DNA from 2 places in the Kinneretia sp. DJ1R-11 genome. Region 2 is predicted to be linked to the other one. Evidence: riboswitches for the same ligand, from Rfam matches in the RefSeq annotation. Region 2 holds a riboswitch; the other holds the start of a gene.
The links. A riboswitch is a leader RNA that binds a small molecule or an ion and turns the genes downstream of it on or off. The one in region 2 is predicted to bind glycine.
Positions count from the first base shown of each region.

Region 1: it holds a riboswitch for glycine, as region 2 does, so the genes downstream of both, LNV23_RS23440 (D-amino acid dehydrogenase) here and gcvT (glycine cleavage system aminomethyltransferase GcvT) in region 2, are expected to answer to the same signal.

Region 1 is NZ_JAJIRR010000023.1:4,817-19,080, forward strand. Features, by position in the region: gene LNV23_RS23410 (HDOD domain-containing protein) at 1-345, opposite strand, end outside; gene LNV23_RS23415 (hypothetical protein) at 531-794, opposite strand; gene LNV23_RS23420 (hypothetical protein) at 831-1,025, opposite strand; gene LNV23_RS23425 (hypothetical protein) at 1,506-2,072, opposite strand; gene LNV23_RS23430 (SRPBCC family protein) at 2,182-2,766, shown strand; gene fusA (elongation factor G) at 2,789-4,885, opposite strand; gene LNV23_RS23440 (D-amino acid dehydrogenase) at 5,056-6,372, opposite strand; glycine riboswitch at 6,533-6,651, opposite strand; glycine riboswitch at 6,653-6,745, opposite strand; gene LNV23_RS23445 (M28 family metallopeptidase) at 6,886-8,307, shown strand; gene LNV23_RS23450 (CreA family protein) at 8,315-8,767, opposite strand; gene LNV23_RS23455 (antibiotic biosynthesis monooxygenase family protein) at 8,848-9,213, opposite strand; gene LNV23_RS23460 (flavin reductase family protein) at 9,210-9,791, opposite strand; gene LNV23_RS23465 (cytochrome P450 family protein) at 9,788-10,882, opposite strand; gene LNV23_RS23470 (ArsR/SmtB family transcription factor) at 10,935-11,666, shown strand; gene LNV23_RS23475 (HD domain-containing phosphohydrolase) at 11,682-14,264, opposite strand, start outside.
Region 2 is NZ_JAJIRR010000007.1:123,167-137,430, reverse strand. Features, by position in the region: gene LNV23_RS13495 (efflux RND transporter permease subunit) at 1-1,760, shown strand, start outside; gene LNV23_RS13490 (prolyl oligopeptidase family serine peptidase) at 1,944-3,185, shown strand; gene LNV23_RS13485 (substrate-binding periplasmic protein) at 3,301-4,062, shown strand; gene LNV23_RS13480 (nidogen-like domain-containing protein) at 4,275-5,105, shown strand; gene LNV23_RS13475 (L-serine ammonia-lyase) at 5,177-6,568, opposite strand; gene gcvP (aminomethyl-transferring glycine dehydrogenase) at 6,714-9,611, opposite strand; gene gcvH (glycine cleavage system protein GcvH) at 9,756-10,133, opposite strand; gene gcvT (glycine cleavage system aminomethyltransferase GcvT) at 10,247-11,377, opposite strand; glycine riboswitch at 11,445-11,553, opposite strand; glycine riboswitch at 11,570-11,673, opposite strand; gene rfbF (glucose-1-phosphate cytidylyltransferase) at 11,846-12,631, shown strand; gene LNV23_RS13450 (dTDP-4-dehydrorhamnose 3,5-epimerase family protein) at 12,628-13,188, shown strand; gene LNV23_RS13445 (methyltransferase domain-containing protein) at 13,182-14,264, shown strand, end outside.

The sequences.
Region 1 (14,264 bases), on a different contig from region 2:
GGCAGCCAGCTTGTCCTCAGCCGTCGGCTGCGGGCCAAACTCGCGGAAAAACGGTGTGATCCCCATCAGCACCAGGGCTGCGGTCACCGTCTCGGCATCTGTCAACAGCCGGCTGGAGCGATGCGCCGCAGCGTAGGCCAGCACCTTCAGCGTCATCAGGGGGTCGGTGGCAATCATTTCGCCGAGGCTGTTGGCGTCGACGGCGTCCTCATTGGCGCGTAGCAGTTCCAGGGCGTCAGTCGTCTCGGCCAACACCGGAATCTCGGCATCCCGGAACAGGGCGACCCAAGCTGCCAAATCGGGCGGGGCGGTGTGCAGCGAGGGTAGAGAGGATGGCGCGGACATGGAGTGCTCGGACGAGGTGCTTGCATCGTATATCGGCGGCCGATGTTCCATCTTGAAACCAGTGGCCGCCGCACGACGAGGTGCAGTCGCAAGTGCTGTGCACAATTGCGCACAGCACTTGCTCACATTCGCCTCGCTGCGATCAACGCATGCCGCGCAAGTGGCATCGGGGCAGGTCAGCGTCGCTAAAGACGACTCACTCCTGGCAGAGTGCCAACCCGCTGACCGTCGGCGTAAAGGGCACCTTCCGGGGCGCCGGCTTCGGCATAGAACTCCAGCTCCGGCCGGCGACGGTTGACGCGGCGTACCTGGTTCAGCAGCACGGCCAAATGGGTCAGTCCTGCGCTGGCGCTGAGCAGGATACGGGCGGCGCGCCAACGCCAAGCTTGATGGGTGATCTCAAATTCTTCGGCCGAGCGATCCGGGCCGGTCAATTCTCGCAAATGCATGATGTGTCTCCATTGCGGCCCCTCTGGGCCTTCAATTCATGGGCTGCTGTCGGGTCTTCCGATCTGCAGAATTTCTTGTCGTGTCTCGCGTTTGCCGGCTTGGCGCTGGCGGGTGGTCTGGCCCTGCAGGCCATGCTGACCGGCCTGGCGCAGTCGGGCATGGGCCACGATGGGATTGCGAGGCTTCAGCAGGCGCAGGTTCAGCGGACGGGGTGAAGTGAACTGGGACATATCGCGGACTCCGTAGCGTGCTGTAGGCGCGCCTTGTGTTGATGAATCAGTTCCGGCCATGCGGCGGCTCGACTGTGAGCAGTCCGATGAACGAAACCATTGGTGGGCAAGCGCTGCCACGAAAGCGGCAGGCGGCCCGAACTCCATGCAGCGGCCGGGCCTGCCGCGACTGAAGAACAGCCGATGCAAGGCGCCTGAACGCTTGATTTCCGATGTGGCTCGGAGGTACCGAGTCGCGTTGGGCACTGAGCCGGCGCAACGCAGGGCAGCAGGGCGGGCAAGGCGCATCGCAAACGATGTGCAAAGCCTGACTCCGGCGCTAGCGAGGGCGGGCAGCTCCCGGTAAAGACGTGGGGAGGAGGGACTTCACGGCTGGCTTGCGCCGGCCGCTTGAGCAAATGATAAACGAACGTTTATCAAATGCATATACTTTTTATCAAAAGAGATAAAGAAATGTGCGCACACTGTGTCGGCGCAGCATCACCGGTTCTTTTTCGGCTTCAAGGGGGCGATGCCTTGCTGCAGGCGTCGCCATTCGTCGAGCTCGGCGGCGCCGCCGCCCGCAGCTTGTGTGCGAGCGGCAGGCGCCGGGGCCAACACCGGCAGTGGTGCCGTCTTGCCAAGGCCGGTAGCGGCCAATTTGCCTGCCGCCGTGGCTTCCTGGGGCGGGGTCAGGACTTCGCCCAACAGGTCGAGCAGGCGCGTGCGGGCTCGTTGCGGGTGGCGGCGGTAATAGGTCAGAACCAAGCCGACGATGAAGCGCTCGTCGTCGTCTTGCGGCACGCTGGGCGTGGCGTCACGTTCCGCGGCGGCCGGTTCGGGCGCACCAAGGGCGTGGCTTTGATCCATCCAGCCCGCGGGTTTGTGGAACAACTGCTCGAACTGGCGCGCAAGGCGTTCGCCAATCTGGCGTGAGCGGCTCTTGATCTGGCTCCAGTAGCTAGGCTGGATCTGCAAGCGCTCAGCAAAGCGCCGCTCCAGGCCGCGCAAGGTGGCTGGGTCGGGGTGCTTGATGGAGACGGCGACGAATTCTTCAAACAGGAGCATCGCATTGTCCAAACGGATCTGCGCGACGTCCCGGGGGGCGGATGACATCTGCGTATGATAAAGCCTCCTTCATCCGACCCGCTTCAGGCGGGGCATTCAGGAGCTCATCATGCGTGCATTGATCGGCCTGTTTCGCCTCCTCGCTCCCGGCTTCTTGATGCTCATGCTGGGTTCGGCCCAAGCCGCCGAACGCAGCATTGATAAAGAAGTCATCATCAAGGCCAGCCTGGAGCAAGCGTGGCAGAGCTGGACCACCCGAGAAGGCATCGTGGCCTTCTTCGCCCCCGATGCCCGGGTGGAGGCCAAGGTCGGCGGCGCGTTCCAGATCTATATGGACCCGGGTGCGCCAGCCGGCATGAAAGGCGCGGACGAGATGCGCTTCATGGCTTTGCAGCCGCACAAGATGCTCAGCTTCGACTGGAACGCCCCACCGAGCTTGCCCGAGGCGCGCCAGCAGCGCAGCTTTGTCATCGTTCGTTTCGAAGCGGTCGATGCGCAGCAGACGCGGGTGCGCCTGCATCACACCGGTTGGGGGGAGGGTGGTGAGTGGGACAAGGCGTTTGCCTACTTCGACCGCGCCTGGGCGGCCGTGCTGACGAATCTGCAGAAGCGCTATGAGACCGGCCCCAAGGACTGGACCGAATGGTTGGCACAACTGGAACAATTCCGCGCCAAGGCCGCAGCAGGCAAATAGGCCGGCGCGTGCCAGGCGCGGCTCAGTCTTCTTCCTGTGCCTGGTAGGCCGCGATCAGCTGGCTTTGTGTGTGGGGCGGCACCGCTTCGTAGTGCGAGAGCTGCACGCTGTAGCGCCCCTGGCCGCTGCTAAGGGCATTGAGCCGGTTCTGGTACTGGCTCAGCTCGGCCAGGGGTGCCAGTCCGCGCACGATGCTGCGGCCGGGCAAAGGGCTGTCGGTGCCATTGACCTGGCCGCGCCGGGCGGCCAGATCGCCGGTGATGTCGCCGATCGCGGCTTCCGGCGCATGGACTTCCAGATGCACCACCGGCTCCAGCACCAAGGGCCGCGCTTCCTGGACTGCGGCGATCAGGGCGCGCCGGCCGGCGGTGACAAAGGCCACCTCCTTGCTGTCCACCGAATGGTGTTTGCCGTCGAACACCGTCACCCGCAGGTCCACCAGCGGGTAGCCGGCCACCACACCGGTCTCCAGAGCCGAGCGCACGCCCTTCTCCACGGCCGGCATGAACTGCCCCGGGATGGTGCCGCCCTTGACCGCGTCGACGAACTCAAAGCCAGCGCCGCGCGCCAGCGGCTCCACGCGCAGATAGACCTCGCCGAACTGGCCGGCGCCGCCGCTCTGCTTCTTGTGGCGGCAATGCCCTTCGGCCGCAGCCGAGATGGTCTCGCGGTAGGCCACGCGGGGCGGCTGGGTGTGAAGCTCGAATTTGTAGCTCTCACGCAGGCGCTCCAGCAGCAGGCGTAGGTGCAGCTCACCCAGGCCGTAGATCACCGTCTCTTGCGTCTGGCCAGCCTGCTCCAGCCGCAGGCAGGGGTCTTCCTCGACCAGGCGGCTCAGCTGCTCCCAGAGCTTTTGCTCGTCGCCATGGCGCACCGGGCGGATGGCCAGGCCATGCACGGGCACAGGGAAGTCCAGCGGGCGCAGATGGATGTGGGCATCCTCGGGCGCGTCGTGGAGCACGGCGTCGTAGTGCAGGTCGTCGACCTTGGCGATGGCGCAGAGCTCGCCCGGCAGGGCCTGCTCCACCTCGACATGCCGGCCGCCCTGCAGCAGGAAGAGGTGGCCGACGCGGAATGGCTTGCGCGCCGAGCCGATGAAGAGCTGGCTGTGGCGGCGCAGCGTGCCCTGGTGCACGCGCATCACGCCCATCTTGCCGAGGTAGGGGTCGGAGATGATCTTGAACACATGGGCCAGCACATGGGCGCTGGGCTCGGGCAGGGCTTGCAGGGGCAGGGCCTCGGGGCCCTCGCCGCGCAGGAACAGGGGCGGGTTGCCCTCGGCCGGGTTGGGCAGCAGGCGCGCGATCACATCGAGCAACTCGGCCACGCCGGCGCCGCTGCGCGCCGAGGTGAAGCAGACCGGGATCAGGTGCCCCTCACGCAAGGCCTGCTCCAGCGGCGCGTGAAGCTCGCGCGGGTCGACATCGCCTTCGCTGAGATAACGATCTACAAACGCGGCATCCACCTCCACCACCTGCTCGACCAGGGCTTGGCGCGCCAGGCCCACCGAGGAAAAATCGGCCTGGCCGATGATGTTGTAGAAGCAGTCCAGCACGCGTCGCCCGCCTTCGGCCGGCAGGTTCAGCGGCAGGCATTCACGCCCGAACACCGTGCGGATCTGCGCCAGCAGGCCCGGCAGGTCGAGCTCGGCCAGATCGATCTTGTTGATCACGATCAGCCGGCACAGGCCGCGCTGGGCGGCGGTCTCCATCATCTTGCTGGCCATGGGTTCCAGCCCGCTTTGCGCGTTGAGCACCAGCACCGCCGTGTCCACCGCCTCCAGCGCCGGCAGGGACTGGCCGATGAAATCGGCCGCCCCGGGCGTGTCGATGGCGTGGATGCGCACGCCGCCATGCTCGAGGTGCACCACGCTGCTGTGCAGGGAATGCTGGAGGCGGCGCTCCAGTGGATCGAAATCGCTGACGGTGTTGCCGCGCTCTACCGTGCCGGCTTGGGCGATGGCGCCGGCCTGCAGCAGCAAGGCCTCCAGCAAGCTGGTCTTGCCCGCCGCCGCGGGGCCCACCAGGGCCAGGCTGCGCAAGGTAGCGACAGCAGGCGACAGGGGCGCGCTGGTGGAGGATAGGGCGCGGCTGGCGTCGCCGTTCGGGCTCGGGCTCATGGCAGTCTCCTTGGCTCTCCGGCGCCCCGGCGTTTGCGGGGGCGCGGTGATGGATGCGTGCACTGTGCCGGGCTCTGACGCTGGGGACGGGTCCGCTCGGCTCTGGCCTCAGGGTAGAGGAAGGCCGGCCGGCTTACAAGGCCCGCGCCAGCGGGCCTGGGCCGGTTCGCTCAAATGGCGGCTTGCGCCCGGCCGGCCCAGGAATCGACCTCAGGCCCGCAGAAGGCGTAGTTCAGCTCGGGCCGGCGGCCGCAGATCAGGTCCGCCAGGGCCGCGGCCGAGCCGCAGCTGTGCGTCCAGCCCAGGGTGCCGTGGCCGGTGTTGAGGAAGGGGCGGCCGACGCGGCTGGCGCCGATGTAAGGCAGGTTGGAGGGCGTGGCCGGGCGCAGGCCGGTCCAATACTGGGCGCCGCTGGGCTGGCCCTCAGGCGCCACCATCTGCGGGAACAGCTCGCGCGTGCGCCGCAGCAAGGCTTCGCAGCGGCGCAGATTGAGCGTGCTGTCATAGCCATTGAGCTCGGCCGTGCCGGCCACGCGCAGGCGGTCGCCCAGGCGCGAGAACACCAGCTTGTACTCGTCGTCGGTCAGCGAGACCTGGTAGCTGTGTGCGGGCGAGATCACCGGCAGCGTCATCGAGTAGCCCTTGGCCGGGTAGATGTTGAGCGACACACCCAGCTCGCGCGCCAGGCCGCGGCTGAAGGAGCCCAGGCAGAGCACAAAGCGGTCGGCGCCCAGGCGCTCGATTTCACCGTTCGCATCGGCCACGATCACCCGCGCCAGATCCTGGCCCTCGCGCTCGCAGCCCAGCACCCGGGTCTGGTATCGGAACTTCACCCCGGCCTGCGCCGCCAGGGTGGCCAGGGCCTGGGTGAAGCGATGGGCGTCGCCCGATTCGTCGCTGGGCGTCATGCTGCCGCCGACGATCTGCGCGCGGCATTGCGCCAGCGCCGGCTCGATGGCCACGCATTCCTCGGGCGTTTTCATGTCCAGCTCGCAGCCTTGCTCGCGCATGATGCGGGCCGGCTCCTGCGCCGCGGCGTACTCCTGCTCGCTGGTGTAGAAGTGCAGGATGCCCTGCTGGCGCTGGTCGTAGGCGATGCCGGTGGCGGCGCGCAGGCGTTGCAGCTGCTCGCGGCTGTAGAGGCCCAGATTGACGATGTTGCGGATGTTGTGGGCGGTGCGGCCCGGCGTGCATTCGCGCAGGAACTGCAGGCCCCAGCGCCACTGGGCCGGGTCGGCGCGCAGGCGGAAGAGCAGGGGCGCATCCTCCTTCATCAGCCATTTCAAGACCTTGAGCGGCGCGCCCGGGTTGGCCCAGGGCTCGGCATGCCAGACGGAAATCTGGCCGCCGTTGGCATAGCTGGTTTCCAGGCCGGCCGCGGGCTGGCGGTCGATCACGGTGACTTCAAAACCCGATTGGCGCAGATACCAGGCGGTGGTGACGCCGGTGACCCCGGCGCCCAGGACGATTGCGTGCATGGTGTGCACTCCTGAAACAAGACAAACAGACCGTTGAGTGAGACGCGCAGGCGTACGCCCAGGCCCAGCGCGGGCTGTGTTTCATTCCAGGCAGGTGAGGCACCCCAAAGTGGTGCGCGAGCCAGGTGGAGCACAGATCGGGCAATGGCAGAGCGTGCGCTTGACGCGCGCCGCTCCCGCTGTCCCTGTTACCTGAGAGATTCAGCCGCGCCCCGGGGGCATGGCCTTGCTCCTTCGGTGGCGGCTTGCGCATCGGCTGCGCGGGCCGCTCTCTCCAGCATTCGGCTTGTTGACGGATCCAGTACGGGGCCTGAGCGAGTATGGGAGCTTGCGCCTTCGGCGGCAGGGCCCGGCTGGGCCTGCACTCTCCTGAATCCGAGGCGCAGTGTAGGGGGCGGCCGTGCCACTGGCTCTAGGGGCAAATGCCGGGGGGGGCTTTGGCGCGCTTGCCGAGCGGCGCTGGCGCAAAGCTCGCAGAATCAGGGCCTTCGTTTTTGGGGCCAGGATGACTGGTTGATGTGCATGCGTGCTTGGATCTTGGGAGCTGCCCTGGGCGGCGTGATGACGATGGCTGCGGTCGCTCAACCGGCGCCGCTGGATCCGCGCGTGCAGCAGATCCTGGCCGAGATCTCGGCGCCGCGCATCGAGCAGCGCATCCGCCGCCTGGTCGATTTCGGCACCCGCCACACCTTGTCCGAGACCGAATCGGAGCAGCGCGGCATCGGTGCCGCGCGGCGCTGGATCCAGGCCGAGCTGGAGCAGTGCGCGCGGCGCAGCGGCGGCCGCCTGCAGGTGAGCCTGGACAGCTTTGTCGAGCCCGCCGGCAACCGCATGCCGCGCGCGGCCACCCTGGTCAATGTGGTGGCCACCTTGCCCGGCACCGCGCCGGCGGCGGCCCAGCGCCTGCTGGTGGTCAGCGGCCACTACGACTCGCGCAACGGCGATGTGATGGATGCCGAGGGCGCCTCGCCCGGTGCCAACGACGACGCCTCGGGTGTGGCCGCGGTGATGGAGCTGGCCTGCGCCATGGCCGGCCACCGCTTTCCAGCGACCCTGGTCTTCATGGCCGTGCCGGGTGAAGAGCAGGGTCTGCTGGGCGCCACCCACTGGGCGCGCGAGGCGCGGCGCCAGGGCTTGCCCATCGAGGCCATGATCACCAACGACATCATCGGCAGCCCGCGCGGCGATGCCGGCCAGGTGGACGAGCGCCAGCTGCGCCTGTTTGCCGACGGCCTGGACCCGCTGCTGCGCATGCTGGTGGCCGCCCGCGCCAACACGCCCACGCCCGATGCCGAGGCGCGCGCCAACGAGGCTGCGCGTGAATCGCTGCAGCAGCTGGTGTTGGCCGGGGGCAGCGAAGACCTGCCCACCCATCAGCTGGGCCGCCATCTGAAAGCTGCCGGCGAGCGCTACCTGCCCGGCTTCACCGTCAACCTGATCCAGCGCCGCGACCGCTATCTGCGCGGTGGCGACCACCTGCCCTTCCTCGAGCGCGGCTATGCCGCGGTGCGCTTCTCCGAGCCCTTCGAGAATTTTGCGCACCAGCACCAGAACCTGCGCGAGGAGAACGGCGTGCGCTACGGGGACCTGCCCGAGTTCGTCGATTTCGCCTACGTGGCCAATGTCGCCCGTATCAATGCCGCCGGCTTGGCGACGCTGGCGCTGGCGCCCACCGCACCGCAGAACGTGCGCCTGGACGCCACGGAGCTCAGCAACGACAGCACGCTCAGCTGGACCCTGGCGCCCGAATCCGAGGTGGCCGGCTACCGCATCGTCTGGCGCCACACCGATTCGGCCGTTTGGCAGCATCACCAGGACCTCGGCCGGGTCGCTCGCCACACGCTCAAGAACCTGTCCAAAGACAATGTGGTGTTCGGCGTGCAGGCGCTGTCGAAGGACGGTCACGCCAGCCTGGCGGCGTTTCCGCTGCCGCTGCGGCGCTGACCGGTTTTTACTTCAGCGGAATCGGCGTGGCCCGGTCCACTGGCACGGCGGTCACGCTGTTCTGCGGTGAGCCGTCGATCAGCCGGTCGGAGTAGGTCAGGTAGACCAGGGTGTTGCGGCGGCTGTCGACCATGCGGACGATGCGCAGTTTCTTGAACACCAGGGAAATGCGTTCGTTGAACACCTCCTCCTGCCGCGCCAGGGGCTTGGCGAAGCTGATGGGGCCGGTCTGGCGGCAGGCGATCGAGGCCTCGGCCTTGTCCTCGGCCAGGCCTAGGCCGCCCTTGATGCCGCCGGTTTTGGCGCGTGACACATAGCAGGTGACGCCCAGCACCTTGGGGTCCTCGTGCGCGTCGACGACCACCTTGTGGTCGGGGCCAATAAGCTTGAACGCGGTGTCGACCTCGCCGACCGGCTCGCTGCGGGCGGCGCCGCTGAGACAGGCGGCCAGCAAGAGCATGGTCAGCGGGGCGCGGCGGGTTCGGGCGAGATGGGCAAGCAATGTCAACACGATGGCAACTCCGGTGTGGAGTGACCAGATTAGCAGGCCTGTTCGTCTTTGCCCTCCAGGGCCGCACGGCTGTCGGCCGGCGCCTGCTCGCGATCGTGCATGCCGTAGTCGCGTATCACCGCAGCAATGCGCAAGCGATAGTCGGCAAACACAGCGCTCCGGCCTTGTGCCTGCCCGCTGCGATGGTGCTCCTGATTTCGCCAGGTCCGCACGGCCGCTTCGTCGCGGAAAAAGGACAGCGACAGCAGCTTGTCCGGCACGCTCAGGCTTTGGAAGCGCTCGATGCTGATGAAGCCCTCGATGTGTTCCAGCCGTGGCCGCAGTGCGGCGGCCATGTCCAGGTAGGTGGCTTGTTGCCCGGGCGCAAGCCGGACTTCAAACAAGACCGCAATCATGTCGAAGCCTCCTGCGCAAACGTGGTTCGTAGCGGCTGCTCGGCGCGAAAGTTGGCGGCCATGGGCAGGCTGGTGCCGCAGTAGTGGCGAAACAGGTAAATCAAGGGCTGCCAGGCCTGCGTGTCGACATGCTGGCTGCCGGGTACGGTGATGTCTTCATGGGCGTGCACGCGCAGGATCTGCAGTTCGACGATGGCGAAACCGCGCGCCTGTGCGGCCTGGACCGGGTCGGCGCTCAGTGGCGAGGCCAGGCGAGCCTCGACTTGCAGCGGGCACTCGGGTGCGCGCTCCGCTTGCAGCAGCTCGGCCCGGCCGGTGGCACGCGCCAGGCGCTCCACCTGTGGCCACTGGCGGGCTGAGGGCAGGTTCAACACGCAGTCCGCATGCCGCTGCAGGTTCAGCCAGGCCTGGCCCTCGAGGCCCAGTCCCAGAACCAGACGGTCGGCCAAGGACCAGACCGAAGAGATCGGAGACAGGTTGCTGCGGCCATCCGGGTTGACCGTGGCCAGCAAAGCCACCGGCGTGCCGAAGTACAGCACCGAGAGACGGATGCTGCGTTGTGCGGGGATGGCGGTCATGTCTGCAGCTCCGTCGGGCAGCCCAAGCGCGGCACACGGGCATGGGCCAGTGCGTGATGCCCTGACGCAGTTGGCGCTAGGGGTGGAGCCCGACCTTCGGTCCGCGCAATCGCCGCCTCTCGCAATGCGCCGCGAGCCAGGGTCAGCGCCAGCTCCTGGCCCGGGCATTGGTGGCGGCCGTGACCGAAGGCCAGGCCGGCACCATCTTCCGGCACTTCGCTGGCCAGAATCAGCAGCAGGGCAGCCCCCCGGGCCAGTGCCGTGCCGCTCAGTTCGCAGGCGCGCAGGGCCCAGCGCCGGGTGTGCTGAATGGCGCCTGGGCATTGCGCATGCCGCAGCAGCTCGGTGTCAGAACCTGGGCCCGCCAGCAGGGCCTGGCCCAGCAGTGCAGCGCCAGCCTCATGGCTTTGCCAGAGCAGGCCCAGGGCTTGCGCCGCGGCGTTCAAGGGCTGCACCTGCAGCGCCCGCCACAGCGGGGCTGGGCCCTGACTGCCCAGGCCTTGACACAAGGCCTCGCAGGCAGCATCGGCGGCGTCCAGTTCGCGCTTCCCCGCATCAGGGCGCAGAGCCAGGGCCAGTGACTGCAGTTGCTGCCGCAACTGGCCTTGCGCGAGTGCGCTGCCCATGGGCAGGCCCAGCAGGGCGGCCAGGCTGGCTGGCAGTGAGGACCATTGCCAGGCGTCCCAGCCCTGCGCCAAGCCTTGCCGCGCCTGCAGGCGCACCTGATCCTGAACGCACTCAAGGCTCAGCGAGGCCAGGGCTTGTTCCAAAGCGCGCCGCTCGCCGGCACGCGCCGGGTCCTCACGCATGCGCAGCCATTGAGAGTAGACGAGGCCAAAGTGCCGCCCGTCCAGCGTGCTGGGCAGGGGCTGGTCCGGTGGGCGCACGCCCAGGTCCGGGTGCTCCAGTGCCTGGCGCAGCAGCGCCGGCGCAGCGACCAGGTAGAGCTGACGCTCGGCGTCGAAATGCAGCGCCTGGCGGCGCAAGGGCCGGTAGAAGTCGTGCAGGGCAGAGAGCTCGTTGCAGGCGGCTGCCGTCAGAACGTTCAATTCGGGCGGGTGGGAGAGGGGGCAGATCGTGGCTGGGTTCATGGGCCGCAGTGTCTGTGTCTCAGCGAATGCATGCTTCGTTTAGCATCGAAGCATGGATGCAGACGCTGTCACCCCGCCCCCGGCCGGTTTCGCCGATCAGGCCTTGGCCGAGATCGCCCAGGCCATGGCCGAGCCCGCGCGGGCACGCATGCTGTGCTGCCTGCTGGATGGCCATGCGCGCACGGCGACCGAGTTGGCTGCCGCAGCGGAGATTGGCGCATCGACGGCCAGTGCTCACCTGAACCGCTTGATTGGCGCCGGCCTGCTGCGCTGCGAGGCCCAAGGCCGGCATCGTTACCACCGCCTGGCCGGCGGTGAGGTCGGTGCAGCGCTGGAGGCCATGCTGGTGCTGGCCGCGCGGCAACGTGAGCAAGCGGCGCCGCCCTTCGAGCCGCGCACGCCACCTGAGTTGCGCGAGGCACGACGCTGTTACGACCATATGGCCGGCGACTGGGCCGTGCGCTGGCATGAACATGTCTTGCGGCAGGGCTGGCTGAGCGAGAAGCCCGATCAGCCACGCAGTTATCAGCTCAGCCCGACCGGCCAGGACGCGCTGGCGGCTTTGGGCCTGGATGTCGGCGCCGCGCTGCAGCAGCGCCGGCGCTTTGCCTGCCCCTGCATGGACTGGAGCGTGCGCCGGCCGCACCTAGGCGGCGCGTTGGGGGCGGCCTGGCTGGCGCTGCTGGAACGCCAAGCCTGGGTGGAAGGCGCACTGGACAGTCGAGCCTTGCGTATCACGGCGCGCGGCCGTGCCGGCTTGCAAGGCTTGCTCAGCGAGGGCTGAGCTGGGCCGCCGCCTTCAGTCCTCGTCCTGAAAGCGCTGGCGGATGTCCAGCACCTCGTCCCAATGTTCAAAGAACACCTGCACGCAGGCAGGGTCGAAATGGCTGCCCGCATGGGCCTTGATGTGGGCCGCGGCGGCTTCCAAGGCCCAGGCCTTTTTGTAGGGCCGCTCGGAGGTCAGCGCATCAAAGACGTCGGCTACGGCGACGATACGGCTGAAGATGGGAATGGCCTCGCCCTTGAGGCCTTGCGGGTAGCCCGTGCCGTCGTACTTCTCGTGGTGGCCCAGCGCGATGGCGGCGCCGGCCTGCAGCACCAGGGAGGAGCTGTCCTTGAGGATCTCGTAGCCATAGCTGGCATGCAACTTCATCACTTCGAACTCTTCCGGCGTCAGGCGGCCGGGCTTGAGCAGGATGCTGTCGGTGATGCCGACCTTGCCGATGTCGTGCATGGGTGCGGCTTCCAGCAGCAGCTCTTGATCGGCCACGGGCAGGCCCAGGCCGCGTGCGATCAGCTCGGAGTAGTGCGCCATGCGCAGGATGTGGGCACCGGTTTCGGGGTCGCGGTACTCGGCTGCTTTGGACAGGCGGATCACGGTCTCGCGCTCGCGCTGGACGATCTGGTTGGTCGCCTTGCGCACCTCCTCGGCCAGCCATTCAGCGCGGTCGGCCAGCTTGGCGCGGGCTTCGTTCAGGGCCTCCAGCGCGGCGTTCGCTTGCTGGCGCGCGGTTTCGGCTGCGGCATAGGCGCCGGCGTTGTCCAGGGCGATGGCGGCATAGGCGGCCAGGGTGCGGAAGATCGACTGCTCGCGCTCGCCGTAGGCATGGCTGTCCACCGACTGCACTGACATCACGCCCAGCAGTCGCTCGCCAATCAGCAGGGGCGAGAACATCATGCTCTGGGTGTCCAGCGGGCCCATCAGATGCTCAGGCGGGTTGTTGCGGGGTGACTGCGGAAAAAACAGTTCGCAACGTTCGCGAGCGCAACGTGCGGTCAGCGACTGCGGGTCATGCAGCGCAATCAGCGGCGAGGGGAAATGGTGGCGCGCCTGGTTGATGAAGGCGGCCTTGAGCGCGTGGCCGCCCGGCTCCAGCAGATAGACGAAGAAGGAGCTCGTGTCCAGCAGCTGGCCCAGATGTCGGTAGAGCGCAGCAAACACGGCGTCGGTATTGAGGCTGCCGGTGATCTCTCGGCCGACGCGCCCCAGGGTCTCCAGGGTGGCGCTGGCCTCTTGCAGTTGCGCGGCGCGCTGGCTTTCGGCCTGGGCCAGGCGGTGGTGGTACTCGGCCTCGGCGCGGGCCAGGGCGCTCTCCTGACGCACCTGCATGGCCATGGCCCGGTTGCGCGCGTCGTCCAGGCGTTTGTTGTCGCGCGCTGCGGCGGCAGCCTGTCCATAATGTCGAGCTTGTGCGGCATCGCCAGCCGCAGCGTAGGCGTTGGCGACTTCATCGAGCAGCTCGCTGGGCAGAATGTAGCCCTTGATGCCATTGGCGATCTGCAGGGCCTGCAGCAGGAAGTGCAAGCTTGCGCTCGGCGCTTGCTGACCCGCAGGCGCGGGCAGGGCGTACTGCAAGTAGAGCTCGGCAAAGACGCGCAGCACCTTGATCTGCTCATCGCCACTGCCCAGCTCGCGTGCCCGCAGCAAGGCGGAGGAAATCTTGCTCAGCGCTTGCTCGGGCTCGCCCAGGCGGCCCAGGGCGCTGGCCTGGCCCCGCCAGCAGCGCAGCAGGTAGAAGAACTCCCCCAGGCTGGCGGCAATCGTCTCCGCCTGCAAAAAGCAATCGAGTGCCGCGGCCGGTTCACCCATGTCCAGAGCCACGTCACCTTGATATTGCAGGGCCAGGCTGTAACGGCTGGCCCCTTGCAACTCGCGCATGGACTCGAGTGCGTCGTTCAGGATGGCGTGGGCCTCGGGCAGGCGCCCAAGCAGGCGCAGCACATTGCCGGTCTGCATCTGTGCGCCGCCCAGTGTGCCCGGCCAGCCGCTGGTCTGCGCTTGGGCGAGGGCCAGCTCATCCCATTCCAGGGCGGCGTCGAGGTCCCCGAGCGAGGCAAAGTTGTCGGCCGCATTGCTGGCCGAGAAGACGGCATGGCGGATCTGGCCGCTTTCCAAGGCGCAATGGTGGGCTTGCAGGAAATGCTTGATGGCCTGACCCAATTCGCCGGTGAAGGTGGCCACCAGGGCGCTGGCGCTGCTGACCCAGGCTTGCGCCGCGGCGGGCAGGGGCAGACTGGAGTCGAACTGGTGGTGCAGTCGAGCGGCCGTGCCGAGCGCGTCACGCCAAGCCGCATGGTTCAGCTGCATGGCCCTGACGACTTGCAGGCGCGCGTTGTCGCCGGCAGCCCGGAAGTCGTCTTGCGCTTGCTTGAGGCAGGCATCGCGGCCTGGGCTGTCACCGCGCTCCGTGCACAGCGACGCACGCAAAATCTGGCCGTCACCGCAGCCGATCCGGTCGCCCAGCTGGGCGAAATTCTCGACCGCCGCTTCGGCGTACTGTTCACTGGCATCGAGCTGGGCAAACAACCAAGCCACCTCACCGAGCACCAAGAGCAGGCGTGCATGGCACGCTTGGCAGCGGCCCTCGTCCCAGTCGACTTG
Region 2 (14,264 bases):
GGAAGGATCCGCCGAGCCACTACGTCAAGAAGATTCCGGTGATCGGCCATTTGATCCGCGCCACCGACCATGGCATGGATGTGCTGCACCGGGTCTACGAGCGTCTGATTCGCTGGGCGTTTTCGAGCCGCCGCTACCGCCTGTTTGCTCTGCCGTTTCCCGTCTGGGGCCGACCTTTCGATGCCAAGGGGCAGCGCGATCGCAGTGCGCCGCGCCGCCTGCGCCTGGCCACCATCACACCGCGCGGACTGGTCATGATGGCCGGCGGCGGCAGCTTCGTGCTGGCCTTGGTGCTCAGTGGCTTTGTCGGCAGCGAGTTCGCGCCCAAGACGGACGACAGCTTCACGCAAATCAATCTGCGCCTGCCCGTAGCCTCCAGCCTGGAACGCAGCAATGCCAAGGTCTTGCAGGTGGAAGAGTTGCTGAGCCGCTACCCGGAGATCAAGACGGTGTCCACCGTGGTCGGCGGTACCGGCGAGGGCATGGCCACCGGCCGCAACCAGGCCTCGCTGAACATCTCGCTGGTGGACCGCAAGGATCGCAAGCGCAGCCAGAAGCAGATCGAAGACGCGATCCGCGCCGAGATTGCCAAGATCCCCGGCGTCGACGCCAGCGTCGGCGGCGACCGCTCGATCTGGATCACCTTGCTGGGCAATGACCCAGAAGCGCTGACCCAGGTGGCCAACGACTTGGTGGCCAAGATCAAGGCGGTCAAGGGCGCGGTCGATGTCGAGACCACGGTCAAGCCGGGCCTTCCGGCCTTTGCGGTCAAGCTCAAGGACTCGGCCGTGCGCGAGCTGGGCCTGACCGCGCCTCAGGTGGCCGCGTCGCTGCGTGCCTACGTCAACGGAGAGGTGGCGACCTACTGGACCACGCCGGACGGCAACCAGGTCGAGGTCTTGCTGCGTCTGCCGGTTGAGCAGCGTCAGCGCGTCGAGCAGATGCTCAAGCTGCCAGTGGCCTTTGCCAAGGACGGCTCGCCGATCTCGCTGGACCAGGTGGCCACCATCGAATCGGTGTTCAACCCTGAGGTGATCCGCCGTCAGAACCTGCAGCGCCGCGAGGCCGTGTTTGCCGGCACCGAAGGCCGCCCCTCGGGCGATGTCAACGCCGATGTCCAGAAGATCATCAAGTCCATGGAGCTGCCACCCGGTGTGCAGTTCAATGTCGATGGTGCCGGTAAGCAGCAGAACGAGGCCTTCAAGGGCTTGCTGGCTGCGATGGGCCTGGCGGTGATCTTCATCTACATCGTGCTGGCCAGCCAGTTCGGCAGCTTTGTGCAACCGATTGCCATCATGGCCTCCCTGCCTCTGTCCTTGATCGGTGTGATGCTGGCCTTGCTGATCACCGGTTCGACGCTCAATGTTTTCTCCATGATCGGTCTGGTCATGCTGATGGGCCTGGTGACCAAGAACGCCATCCTGCTGATCGATTTCGCCAACCATGCCCGCAAGGGCGGAGCCAGCATTCCCGAGGCGCTGTTGGAGGCCGGCCTGGTGCGCATGCGCCCCATCATCATGACCACGGCCGCCATGGTCTTCGGCATGCTGCCCATGGCGATGGCCTTCAACCAGGGCGGTGAGGTGCAAGCGCCCATGGGCCGGGCCATCATCGGCGGCGTCATCACCTCAACCCTGCTGACCTTGGTGGTGGTGCCGGTGCTCTACTCCTACCTGGTGCGTGAGCGCAAGCCCAAGACTCAGCCTGCTGAGGACCATGCGTCCGTGGCCGACTTGGCACTGCAGCCCGGTGGTGACTGAGCTCAGGGCGCAGCTCCCAGGCCTTGAGGTGGCGGCGACCGCCACTTGCAAGGCCAGTGCTTCGGAGGCTTGACGGGACGGTCGGCATTGCGTGAAATGCCGGCCGTTGCTTGCTTGCTTGCACGCTGCGCCTGCTAACCGGCCATCCGACCGGAGGCTGACCAGCCCGCCCGGGGAGGGCCCATGGACCAGAACAGCCAGTGGAACATCAGTCGCCTGAGGCTCTGTCGACGCTTGAGTGTGCTGTTCTGTGCGGCGGCGCTGTCGGCCTGTTCTGGCTCGGGCGGTACAGGCCCGAATCCCGTGCCCGAACCGTTGCCCGTGCCCGTTCCTCCGGTCGAGCCCATCCTCAATGCGACGGGCCCCGGTGAATGGCGTCAGACCAGCCTCTTGCGCAGCATCCCCGTTGGTGAGATTGCCGCGGTGCTCCAGGCGGCCGGGGCGCGTGCCCCGCAGCTGACACCGCGCTACGAGGTCCGAGCCTATCGCCTGGAGTACCTCAGCCGTGACGGCCAAGGCCGCGAGGTGCTGGCCTCCGGCCTGGTGGCGGTACCGAGCAAGCCGGCCGGTGCGCCCAGCCCGGTGCTCAGCTACCAGCACGCCACCTTGATGCATGAGAACGAGGCACCCAGCCACCAGGCGGTGGCCAGCGAAGCCGTTGTGATGATGGCCTCGGCCGGCTATATCGTGGTCGCGGCCGACTACATCGGTTACGGCTTATCCAAGCAGCTGCCTCACCCTTATTTGCAAGCCGCTCCATCGGCGTCGGCCGTCAACGACCTGCTGACGGCGGCGCGCTACTGGCGCTACAGCGCCGGCATTGCGGACAACCGCCAGCTCTTCATGGGCGGCTATTCGCAAGGTGGCTATGTCACCATGGCGGCTCACCGGGCCTTGCAGAACAGCCAGAGCCCCCTTCGTCTGCAGCTGCTGGCCAGTGCGCCGGGAGCCGGGGCCTACAGTGTGTCGGCCACCCTGGACGAGTTGCTGCGCCAGGTCAAGGAGAAGAATCCGCTGCTCGGCACCTTGCTGAACCCTGGCCTGCTTCGGTACCTGAGCGACAGCGTGCGGCAGCGCGTCCGCGATGAGTTGCTCAAGCTGGTGGTGGACGCGGACAGCGACATCCGCTTCGCCCCCCGTTTCATCGACCTCTATCTGGCCGACGACATCGCGAGCCTGAAGGCCGAAAGCGATGTCCATGACTGGGCGCCGCAGAAACCGGTCTACTTGTTTCATGGTCGCGAGGACCGGACCGTGCCCTATCTGAACGCCAGCCTGGCCCTGGACAGCATGGCGCGGCAAGGCGCCGGCCGGCAAGTCAGTCTGAACGCGTGCCCCAGCCAGCCTTCGGGTCATATTGACTGTGTCTTGCCCTACTGGAATTTCATGCTGCAACAGTTTGCGGGTCTGGCTCGCGATCTGTAGACACCGCACGCGTGCTGAACGGGCAAAGCTCGCAGCGGCCAAGCCCATGTGAAAAGACCGGTATTCGGCGCGGCCGAGCGTGAGCCAGCGTGAGCGGCTGCTATTCTTTTCACCGATGGATCGACGTTTTTTCACACGCGCCCTGTTCCCCGCGCTGCTCGCCCTGTGTCTGGCCGGGCCCAGCATGGCGCAGAAGCGCCTGCTCAGCGAAGAGTTTCCGCCCATCAATTTCAGCGAAGGCGGTGAAGCCCGAGGGCTTGCGGTCGATGTGGTGCAAGAGATTCAGCGCCGCTTGCAGCTGGACCTGCCGATCGAGTTCATGCCCTGGGCGCGGGCCTACCGGGAGGTCCAGCTGGGCGGGGAGACCGCCTTGTTCAGCATGGCACGCACGACGGGGCGGGAACGCCTGTTCAAATGGGTGGGTCCGGTGGTGACCTTCTACAGTTCCATCTACGGGCCGGCGCGTGGCGGTGTGCGCCTGCGCAGCATGGAAGACGCCAAGCGTGCCAAGGCCGTGCTGGTGGTGCGTGATTGGTACACCTCGGAAGAGCTCAAGCAGCTAGGCTTCCGGAATCTGGTCAGTGTGGCCGATCCTCCGTCGGCCATTCGCATGCTCCTGGCCGGGCGTGCCGACTACTTTGCCACCGAGCGTTTGTCCATGCCCAAGATCATGGCGCAAGCCGGCGTGCCTGAGGAGTCGCTCGAAATCGTCTACAGCTATGCCAGCTCCGAGGGCTATATCGCCTTTTCGCCGGACACGCCTGATGCGCGGGTCAAGGCCTGGCAGACCCAGCTCGATGCCATGAAACGCGACGGCAGCTTTGCTGCCATCTACAAGCGCTGGTTGCCGCAGGACAGTCCGCCGCTCAAGCGCTGATTTGGTCGCGAGTTTGGCCCTGACCCATGACACTGGTCATGGTGAATATGTGTGCAGTTGTTACAACTATGTCGGGTTTTTTGACAGGGTTACGTTCTGTTGCGTGCAAATTACCGCGATTCAATGACTTGTAAATCTGGCATGAACCCTGCGTCACAAAGCAAGTTCGCCGCTCGGCGAACTTTTGTTTTGGACTCTTGTAGGGACATGAATTGAAGATCAAGACCTTGTTTTCCGCCGCACTGTTGGTTTCCGGCTTGGTAGCCGCCAGTTCTTCGGCACTGGCTGGCGCGGTTCGCAATGCGGACCTGTTCACGGGCAACACCCTGACACGTAACGACGACGGTTCCACCGGCCTCGTCAACATGGGTTTCAATGTCAATTTCTTTGGCAGCCAGTTCTCCCAGCTCTACGTCAACAACAACGGCAATGTGACTTTCGATCAGCCGCTGCCGACCTTCACCCCTTTCGGGCTGCAGGGCGCTAACCGTCAGATCCTCGCGGCCTTCTTCGCCGATGTGGACACACGGAATCTCAACAGCCGCGAAACTCAGTACGGCACCGGCCTGCTGAATGGCCACAAGGTCTTCGGCGTGAACTGGATCGACGTGGGCTACTTCAACCAACAGTCGAACAAGCTGAACAGCTTCCAGCTGATCGTCACCGACCGCTCCGACATCGGCGCCGGCGACTTCGACTTCGAATTCAACTATGACAAGGTGCAATGGGAAACCGGTGACCACCCGACCAGCGGCGGCAGCAATGGCCAAGGCGGCAATTCGGCTCGCGTCGGTTGGTCCAATGGCAACAGCAATTCCTTCGAACTGCCCGGCTCGGCCGTGAACGGCGCGCTGCTGGATGGCGGCAGTCAGTCTTTGGTCGCCGGTTCGCTGAACTCCAATGTCGCCGGTCGCTACAGCTTCAGCGTGCGCAATGGCTCGGTGCAGCCGCCCTCGACCGTGCCTGAACCCAGCTCCATGCTCCTGGTTGGACTGGCTTTGGCGGGCCTGGGCGCGGTCTCACGCCGCCGCCGCAGCGCTTGATGTCTCGTCCGCGCTGAGCAAAAAGGCGACCCTCGGGTCGCCTTTTTTTGTCTTGGAGACTTGAGCCCGGTTCAGCACTCGACGATATTGACCGCCAGCCCGCCCCGTGCAGTTTCCTTGTACTTGGTCATCATGTCAGCGCCGGTGTCGCGCATGGTTTTGATGACCTTGTCCAGGCTGACGAAGTGGGTGCCGTCGCCGCGCAGCGCCATGCGGGCGGCATTGATGGCCTTGACCGAAGCGATCGCATTGCGCTCGATGCAGGGGATCTGCACCAGGCCGCCGACCGGGTCGCAGGTCAGGCCCAGATGGTGCTCCATGCCGATCTCGGCCGCGTTCTCGACCTGCTCGGGCGTGCCGCCCATGACCTGGCAGAGCGCACCCGCGGCCATCGAGCAGGCCACGCCGACCTCGCCCTGACAGCCGACTTCGGCGCCCGAGATCGAGGCGTTTTCCTTGTAGAGGATGCCGATGGCCGCAGCGGTCAGCAGGAAGTCAACCACGCCGTCTTCGTTGGCTCCGTGATAGAAGCGCGTGTAGTAATGCAGGACGGCCGGCACGATGCCGGCAGCGCCATTGGTCGGCGCCGTGACGACGCGGCCGCCGGCGGCGTTTTCTTCATTGACCGCCAAAGCGTAGAGATTGACCCAGTCCATCACCTGCAGCGGGTCGCGCAGGGCGGCTTCCGGGTTGGCGGTCAGGTCGCGGTGCAACTGCGCGGCGCGGCGCTTGACTTTGAAGCCGCCGGGCAGGATGCCCTCGGTGCGGCAGCCGCGGCTCACGCAGTCCTGCATCACTTGCCAGATCTTGAGTAGGCCGGCGCGGGTCTCTTCATCGCTGCGCCAGTGGCGTTCGTTGCGGCGCATGATCTCGGCGATGGAAATGCCATGCTGCTTGCTCAGCACCAGCAAATCGTCACCCGACTTGAAGGGGTAGGGCAGCACGGCCGCGTCGGGAGCGATGACTTTTTGCTTGCTGCCGTCGGCCGCCACCTCGTCGCTGACGACAAAGCCGCCGCCGACCGAGTAGTAGGTGCGCTGCTGGATTTCCACGCCTTCCGCATCGAAGGCTGAGAAACGCATGCCATTGGCATGGAAGGGCAGGCTTTGGCGCTTGAAAAGCACCAGGTCCTTGGCCTCGTTGAACTCGATCTCATGCTCGCCGCCTAAGCGGATGCGGCCGCCACTGCGGATGGCGTCGAGGTAAGCCGGCACCTGCTCGACGTCCACCGTGTCCGGCTCATGGCCGGCCAGGCCCAGCAGCACCGCCTTGTCGCTGCCGTGGCCCTTGCCGGTGGCGCCGAGCGAGCCGTACATCTGCGAGACCACGCGGGTGGTCTTGTCCAGCACACCTTCGTGGCGCAGACGCTGCACAAACATGCGCGCGGCACGCATCGGGCCCACGGTGTGCGAGCTGGACGGGCCGATGCCGATCTTGAAGAGGTCGAAGACTGAAACGGCCATGGGGCCTCCAAGCGTTGGTGTGAGATCCGAGCCTGGCCTGAAGAATCAGGCCAGTCTTGTGAAAAAGCCGGCTGGCGTCGATGGTGGTGGGTCCATCAGACAGCAAGCCGGCTCTGGCAGGGCAATGCCGAGCGTCTTGAAACGCTTACTCGTAATCGCTCATGGGCGGGCAGGAGCAGCTCAGGTTGCGGTCACCGTAGACGTTGTCGACGCGGCCGACCGGCACCCAGTACTTCTGGCGGCGCAGCGAGGCCACCGGGTAGGCCGCTTCTTCGCGGCTGTAGCCATGGGTCCACTCAGCAGCCAGCAGGCTCTCGGCCGTGTGCGGTGCATTGACCAGCGGGTTGTCGGTGGCGGTCCAATTGCCGTCGGCGACCTTGGCGATTTCGGCGCGGATGGCCAACATGGCGTCGCAGAAGCGGTCCAACTCGAACTTGGATTCGCTCTCGGTCGGTTCGACCATCAAGGTGCCGGCCACCGGGAAGGACAGAGTGGGCGCATGGAAGCCGTAGTCGATCAGGCGCTTGGCCACGTCCTCAGCGCCGACGCCGGTGGCGTCCTTCAGCGGGCGGATGTCCAGGATGCACTCGTGGGCCACACCGCCGCCCTTGATGCCATCGATATTGCCGCTGAAGTGGATGTCGTAAGCGTCCGCCAGACGGGCGGCCACATAGTTGGCCGAGAGGATGGCCACTTCGGTCGCAGCCTGCAGGCCGTCGGCAGCCATCATGCGGCAGTACATCCAGCTGATGGGCAGCACGGCGGCATTGCCCAGCGGGGCTGCGGACACGGCGCCGATGGCGGTCTTGCTGTCGTAGCCGGCCGAACGGTGGGTGGGCAGGAAGGGCACCAGATCGGCCACCACGCAGACGGGGCCGACGCCCGGGCCGCCACCGCCGTGCGGGATGCAGAAGGTCTTGTGCAGGTTCAGGTGGGAGACATCGCCGCCGAACTCGCCCGGTGCGGCCACACCGACCAGGGCGTTCATGTTCGCACCGTCCACGTAGACACGGCCACCGTGGCTGCGCACCAGGGCGCAGATTTCCTTGACCTGGGTGTCGAACACACCGTAGGTCGAGGGGTAGGTGATCATGATGGCGGCCAAGTTGGCGCTGTGCTGCTCGCACTTGGCCTTGAGGTCGGCCAGGTCGATATTGCCCTCTTTGTCGCACTTGGTCACCACGACCTGCATGCCCACCATCTGGGCCGAGGCCGGGTTGGTGCCGTGGGCCGATTCAGGGATCAGGCAGATCTTGCGATGGCCTTCATTGCGCGACTCATGCCAGGCCTTGATGGCCAGCAGGCCGGCGTACTCACCTTGCGAGCCGGCATTGGGCTGCAGGCTGATGCCGGCGTAGCCGGTGGCTTGGCACAGCCAGGCGGTCAGCTGCTCGTTCAGCTGGGCATAACCCTGCAGCTGATCGTGCGGTGCAAACGGGTGCACGCCGGCGAACTCGGGCCAGGTGATGGGGATCATCTCGGCCGTGGCGTTGAGCTTCATCGTGCAAGAGCCCAGCGGGATCATGCTGCGGTCCAGCGCCAGGTCCTTGTCCGACAGGCCGCGCAGATAGCGCAGCATCTCGGTTTCTGAGTGATAGCGGTTGAACACCGGGTGGCTCATGAAGCTGCTGCTGCGCTGCAGCTCGGCCGGGATCAGGCTGGCGATGCCCTTGTCGAAACCGCTCAGGTCCGGCACGGCCTTGCCATCGGCAAACACGGCCAGCACGGCAGCCAGGTCGGCGCGGGCGGTGGTCTCGTCGAGCGACAGGCTCAGGGCCTCAGCGCTGGCGCGGCGGAAGTTCATGCCGGCGGCCACGGCGCGGGCCTGGATGGCCTCGGTCTGCGCGCCGGTCTGCACATGCAGGGTGTCGAAAGCGCTGGCGTTGCCGAGGGCAAAGCCCAGGCCCTTGAGGCCTTGGGCCAGCACAGCAGTGAAGGACGCCACACGCTGGGCGATGCGCTTCAGACCTTGCGGGCCGTGGTACACGGCGTACATGCTGGCCACCACGGCCGGCAGCACCTGGGCGGTACAGATATTGGAGGTGGCCTTCTCGCGGCGGATGTGCTGCTCGCGGGTTTGCAGGGCCAGGCGGTAGGCGGGCTTGCCATGCGCGTCGATGGAGACACCGACCAGGCGGCCGGGCAGGCTGCGCTTGTACTCGTCCTTGCAAGCCATGTAGGCGGCGTGCGGGCCGCCGTTGCCCATGGGCATGCCGAAGCGCTGGGTGGTGCCCACGGCGATGTCGGCGCCCAGCTCTGCCGGAGCTTTGATCAGGGTCAGAGCCAGAAGGTCGGCGGCCATGATGACCACGCCATTGCTACGGGCCTTGTATTTGGCGATCCACTCGGCGTAGTCACGCACCTCGCCGTTGACGCCCGGGTATTGCAGCAGGACGGCGAAGCTGTCGTTGTTCAGGGCCTCGTCGCCGCTGCAGATGCGAACCTCAAAGCCGAGCGGCTCGGCGCGGGTGCGCACCACTTCCAGGGTTTGCGGCAGCACGTCGTCGGCCACGAAGAAGGTCTGGCTCTTGCTCTTGCCCACACGAGCGGCCAGGGTCATGGCTTCGGCGGCCGCAGTGGCTTCGTCCAGCATGGAGGCATTGGCGATTGCCATGCCGGTCAGGTCGGTCACCATGGTCTGGAAATTGACCAGGGCCTCCATGCGGCCTTGCGAAATTTCAGCTTGGTAGGGCGTGTAGGCGGTGTACCAGGCGGGGTTTTCAAGGATGTTGCGCAGGATGACGCCAGGGGTCAGCGTGTCGTAGTAGCCCTGGCCGATATAGCTCTTGAGCACCTTGTTCTTGCTGGCCATGGCCTTCAGCTCGGCCAGAGCTTGGGCTTCGCTGGCGGCCGCCGGCAGGTCCATGCCCACCGAGCGCTTGATGCTGGCCGGCACCACGGCTTCGATCAGAGCACGACGCGAGGCCGCACCGATCACCGACAACATGCCGGCTTCATCGCTGGCATCGGGGCCGATGTGGCGAGCGTGGAATTCGGTGGCGTTCTCAAGCACCGACAGGGGCTGCAGGGCGGACATCAACATGGCAAATCCTTGGGGCCCGGCGCCGCTTGTGGCGGCCTCAGGCCGTTTGTGTTCGGGAGAGCCTGCTACAGCAAGACGCAAGGACTGCGCTGTGTGGCAGGGGGTGCCGCGGCCTCACTGACGGAGTCGCCGCGGCCAAGTGCATCAGCTGTTCTTGACCAGCTCGTCGTAGGCGGTGCTGTCCATCAGGCCGTCCAGCTCGGCGGCGTCGCTGAGCTTGACCTTGAAGAACCAGCCGGTCTTCAGCGGGTCGCTGTTGGCGAGCGAGGGGTCGTCGCGCAGGGTTTCGTTGACTTCGGTCACTTCGCCGGACACCGGCATGTAGACATCAGCGGCCGCCTTGACCGACTCGACCACGCCGGCCACTTCCTTGGCGGCGAAGCTGCTGCCCACGGCCGGCAGGTCCACGAACACCACATCGCCCAGTGCGTCCTGTGCGTGCACGGTGATGCCCACGGTGACGATGCCGTCGGCTTCGATCTGGACCCACTCGTGGTCAGGCGTGTACTTGATTGTGCTCATGCGGTGCTCCGTTGCTTTCGGAAGGTGGGGGAAAGGAAATTGAAATGTAGGGTGCCCGGTCGTGGCCGGGCAAGCGCGATATGAGTCGAAGCGACTCTCAAGCGCTCAGCCGCTCAGCCGCGGAAATAGCCGTTGGGTGTGAACGGGGTGCTGGACACCGTCATCGGCGTGCGCTTGTCGCGAACGATGGCAAAGACCTCGGTGCCCAGGGCGGCGAATTCCTTGGCTAGATAGGCAAGGGCCACCGGTTTGCCCACCGTCGGGCCCAGGGTGCCGCTGGTGACCACGCCGATTTCCACGCCCTCGGCGTTGACCAGCTTGGCGCCTTCGCGCACCGGCATACGTTCGCTGCTGACCAGGCCGACGCGCTTGCGGGCGGCGCCGCTGGCGAGCTGTTCGTCCACCACGACAGCGCCGGGGTAGCCGCCGGCACGGGCGCCACCGGCGCGACGCACCTTCTGGATGGCCCAGGTCAACGAAGCTTCCACCGGGGTGGTGCTGGTGTCGATGTCATGACCGTAGAGGCAGAGGCCCGCTTCCAGGCGCAGCGAATCTCGCGCGCCCAGACCGATGGGTTTGACTTCCGGTTGGGCCAGCAGCTTGCGGGCCAGTTCGACCGCTTGGTCTTGATGGACCGAGATTTCGAAGCCGTCTTCGCCGGTATAGCCCGAGCGGGTCAGGAAGGTGGCTATGCCGTCCAGATTGAAGAAGCCGCCGGTCATGAAGGTCAGCTTGGCCACGTCAGCGTTCAGGCGCGAGAGGGCGGTCACGGCCTGCGGGCCTTGAAGGGCCAGCAGGGCTTGTTCGGGCAGGGGCAAGACCTGGCACTTGTCGCCGATCTTGGCTTGCATATGGGCGATGTCTTGCACCTTGCAGCCGGCGTTCACCACCACGAAGAGGTCGTCCGGGCGGCGGGCGATCATCAGGTCGTCCAGGATGCCGCCTTGCTCATTGGTGAACAGGGCATAGCGCTGCTTGAACAGGCCGAGGTCGATGACGTCGACCGGCACGATGGTTTCTAGCGCAGCGGCGGCGCCGTCACCGATCAGGCGGACCTGGCCCATATGGGAGACATCGAACAGACCGGCGGCAGCGCGTGTGTGCTTGTGCTCGGCCATCACGCCGGCCGGGTACTGCACCGGCATGTCATAGCCACCGAAGGGCACCATCTTGGCGCCGAGTTCGATGTGCAGAGCGTGCAGCGGGGTCTTGAGCAGGGGGGCGGAGGTGTCAGCAGCGGACATGGCGGGCAACTTTCGAGGGCAGACATCTGGCCCACACCCTCGAGACCGGCTCAAGGAGTGGGGTGGGTATGCCCTCGCTGTCCGCTTTACCTGAGAGATTGGCCGCCGGCGTATTGCCAACAGCTTGCCCCTTCGGTGGACGGGCTCGAAACCCGTCTCTCTCCAGTGAGGACGCCCGACGTTTTGTGAACGGGCGTTTTATCAGTCCTTTTGCCTGAGCGTTCGCAGCGTGGGATCACCAGTGCCACTGCGCCTTCGGCGGCTTCCGCGAGGAAGCTCTCTCCTGACCGGCGGGATTGTAGCGGCGCTTTTTGGGGCTTCGGCCGAAGTTTTTTGACCGCTGCTGTGGCAAAGACGGCGGCTCTCTGCGGTGCGACTCCGGCTTTTGGGCATGGCAGCCAGGCTTTATGCTGAATTGTTCATAAGTGCAATGGATGGGAGCGTGTCAGCCATGGAGGGTCCCCTGCGATGAAGGCCGTGATTCTTGCCGGAGGCCTGGGCACGCGCCTGGCCGAGGAAACCTCGGTGCGCCCCAAACCCATGGTCGAGATCGGCGGCCGGCCGGTGCTGTGGCACTTGATGAAGCTGTATTCGCAGCACGGCATCAATGACTTCATCATTTGCCTGGGCTACAAGGGCTATGTGATCAAGGAGTACTTCGCCAACTACTTCCTGCACATGTCCGACGTCACCTTCGACCTGGCCGAGAACCGCATGGAGATTCGCGACCGGCATTGCGAGCCTTGGCGCGTGACCCTGGTCGACACCGGCGAACACACCCAGACCGGCGGCCGCCTGAAGCGCGTGCAGCATTATTTGAGCGACGGCGCCGACCAAGGGCCGTTCTGCTTCACCTATGGCGACGGTCTGGCCGATGTTGACCTGACGGCGCTGATCGAGTTCCACAAGGCACAAGGCCGCCAGGCCACCGTGACCGCGGTGCAGCCGCCCGGGCGCTTTGGCGCGCTCGATATCGAGGGCCAGCGTATCAGCAAGTTTTCCGAGAAGCCGCTCGGTGACGGCAGCTGGGTCAGCGGCGGCTTCTTTGTGCTCGAGCGTTCGGTGCTCGAGCTGATCGACCGGGGCGACGCCACCGTCTGGGAGAGCGGCCCGATGGAGACCCTGGCACGCCAGGGCCAGCTGTCCGCCTACACCCACCGGGGCTTCTGGCAACCGATGGACACCTTGCGCGACAAGACCCGGCTGGAGGAACTCTGGCAGGCCAATGCCGCGCCCTGGAAGGTCTGGCCTTGAAGTTTTCGCCGAGCCCGATAGACGGCCTGTGGGAGATCGAGACCCAGCCGCGCGGTGATGCCCGCGGCAGCCTGACGCGCTGGTTTTGCGAGCAGGAGTTCGCGGCTCTGGGCCGGCCGGGCCTGCATTTCAAGCAAAGCAATCTCAGCCGTACGGCCCAGCGTGGCACGGTGCGCGGCCTGCATTTTCAGCATGCGCCGGCGCTGGAGGCCAAGCTGGTGCGCTGCATTGCCGGCCGCGTCTTTGATGTCGTGGTCGATTTGCGTGCGGACTCGCCAAGCTTTCTGCGCTGGCATGGTGTCGTGCTGGACGCTTCCCAGGAGCGGCAAGTCTTCATCCCCGAGGGCTGCGCCCATGGTTTCCAGACGCTCAGCGACGATGTGCAGATGCTGTACCAGCACAGCGCCCCTTACAGCCCCGAGCACGAGGCCGGCCTGCGCCACGACGACCCGGCCCTGGCCATCACCTGGCCCCTGCCCATCACCGAGGTCTCGGCGCGTGACCGTCAACATGCGCTGATCGACCGGGCCCATTTTTCAGGAGTTCGCTTGTGCTGAGCTGTCGCCATTGCCAGTCCGCCCTGCATGAGGTCTTCATCGACCTGGGCAGCGCGCCGCCGTCCAATGCCTTTTTGCGCGCCGAGGACCTGAATCGGCCCGAGCTCTACTTCCCGCTCAAGGTCTTCACCTGCCAGGCCTGTGGTCTGGTGCAAGTGGATGAGTTGCAAGGGCATGAAGCCCTGTTCTCGAGCGACTACGTCTATTTCTCGTCCATTTCCAGTTCCTGGGTTGAGCATGCGCGCCGCCATGTCGAGCGCTGCGTCGACCGCCTCGGCCTGGGGCCTGGCTCCCTGGTGCTGGAGATCGCGTCCAACGACGGCTACCTGCTCCAGCATGTGCAGGCGCGCGGCATTCCCTGCCTGGGCATCGAGCCCACGCACAGCACGGCCCAGGCCGCCAGAGCGCGCGGCATCGAAAGCATCGAGCAATTCTTCGGCCGCGAGTTCGCCCAGCATCTGGCGCTGGAGCGCGGCCATGCCGATTGGATCGTGGGCAACAATGTGCTGGCCCATGTGCCAGACATCAACGATTTCGTCGCCGGTCTGAAGGCCGCGCTGGCCCCGGGTGGCTGCATCACGCTGGAGTTCCCGCATCTGCAGCAGCTGGTCGAGCAGGCGCAGTTCGACACGATTTACCACGAGCATTTTTCCTACCTCGGCTTCGCCACCGTGCGGCGCATCTTGGCGGCCCAGGGCCTGGCCGTCTGGGACGTCGAGCAATTGCCAAGCCATGGCGGTTCGCTGCGCGTCTGGGCCGGCCATGCCGAGAGCAGCCCGGCGGAACTGCCCAGCGTCGCGGCGCTGCTGACCCAAGAGTTGGCGGCTGGCATGGAAGAGCCGGCGCTCTACCGCCGCTTGCAGGCGCGGGCCGACGTCATCAAACACCAGCTGCTGCGCTTTTTGCTGGAGCAGAAAGCTGCCGGCAAGACCGTGCTGGCTTACGGCGCGGCTGCCAAGGGCTGCACCTTGCTGAACTACGCCGGCCTGCGGCCCGATCTGCTGGCGGCTGTGGCCGATGCCTCGCCGCACAAGCAGGGCCTATTCCTGCCCGGCTCGCGCATTCCTGTTGTCAGC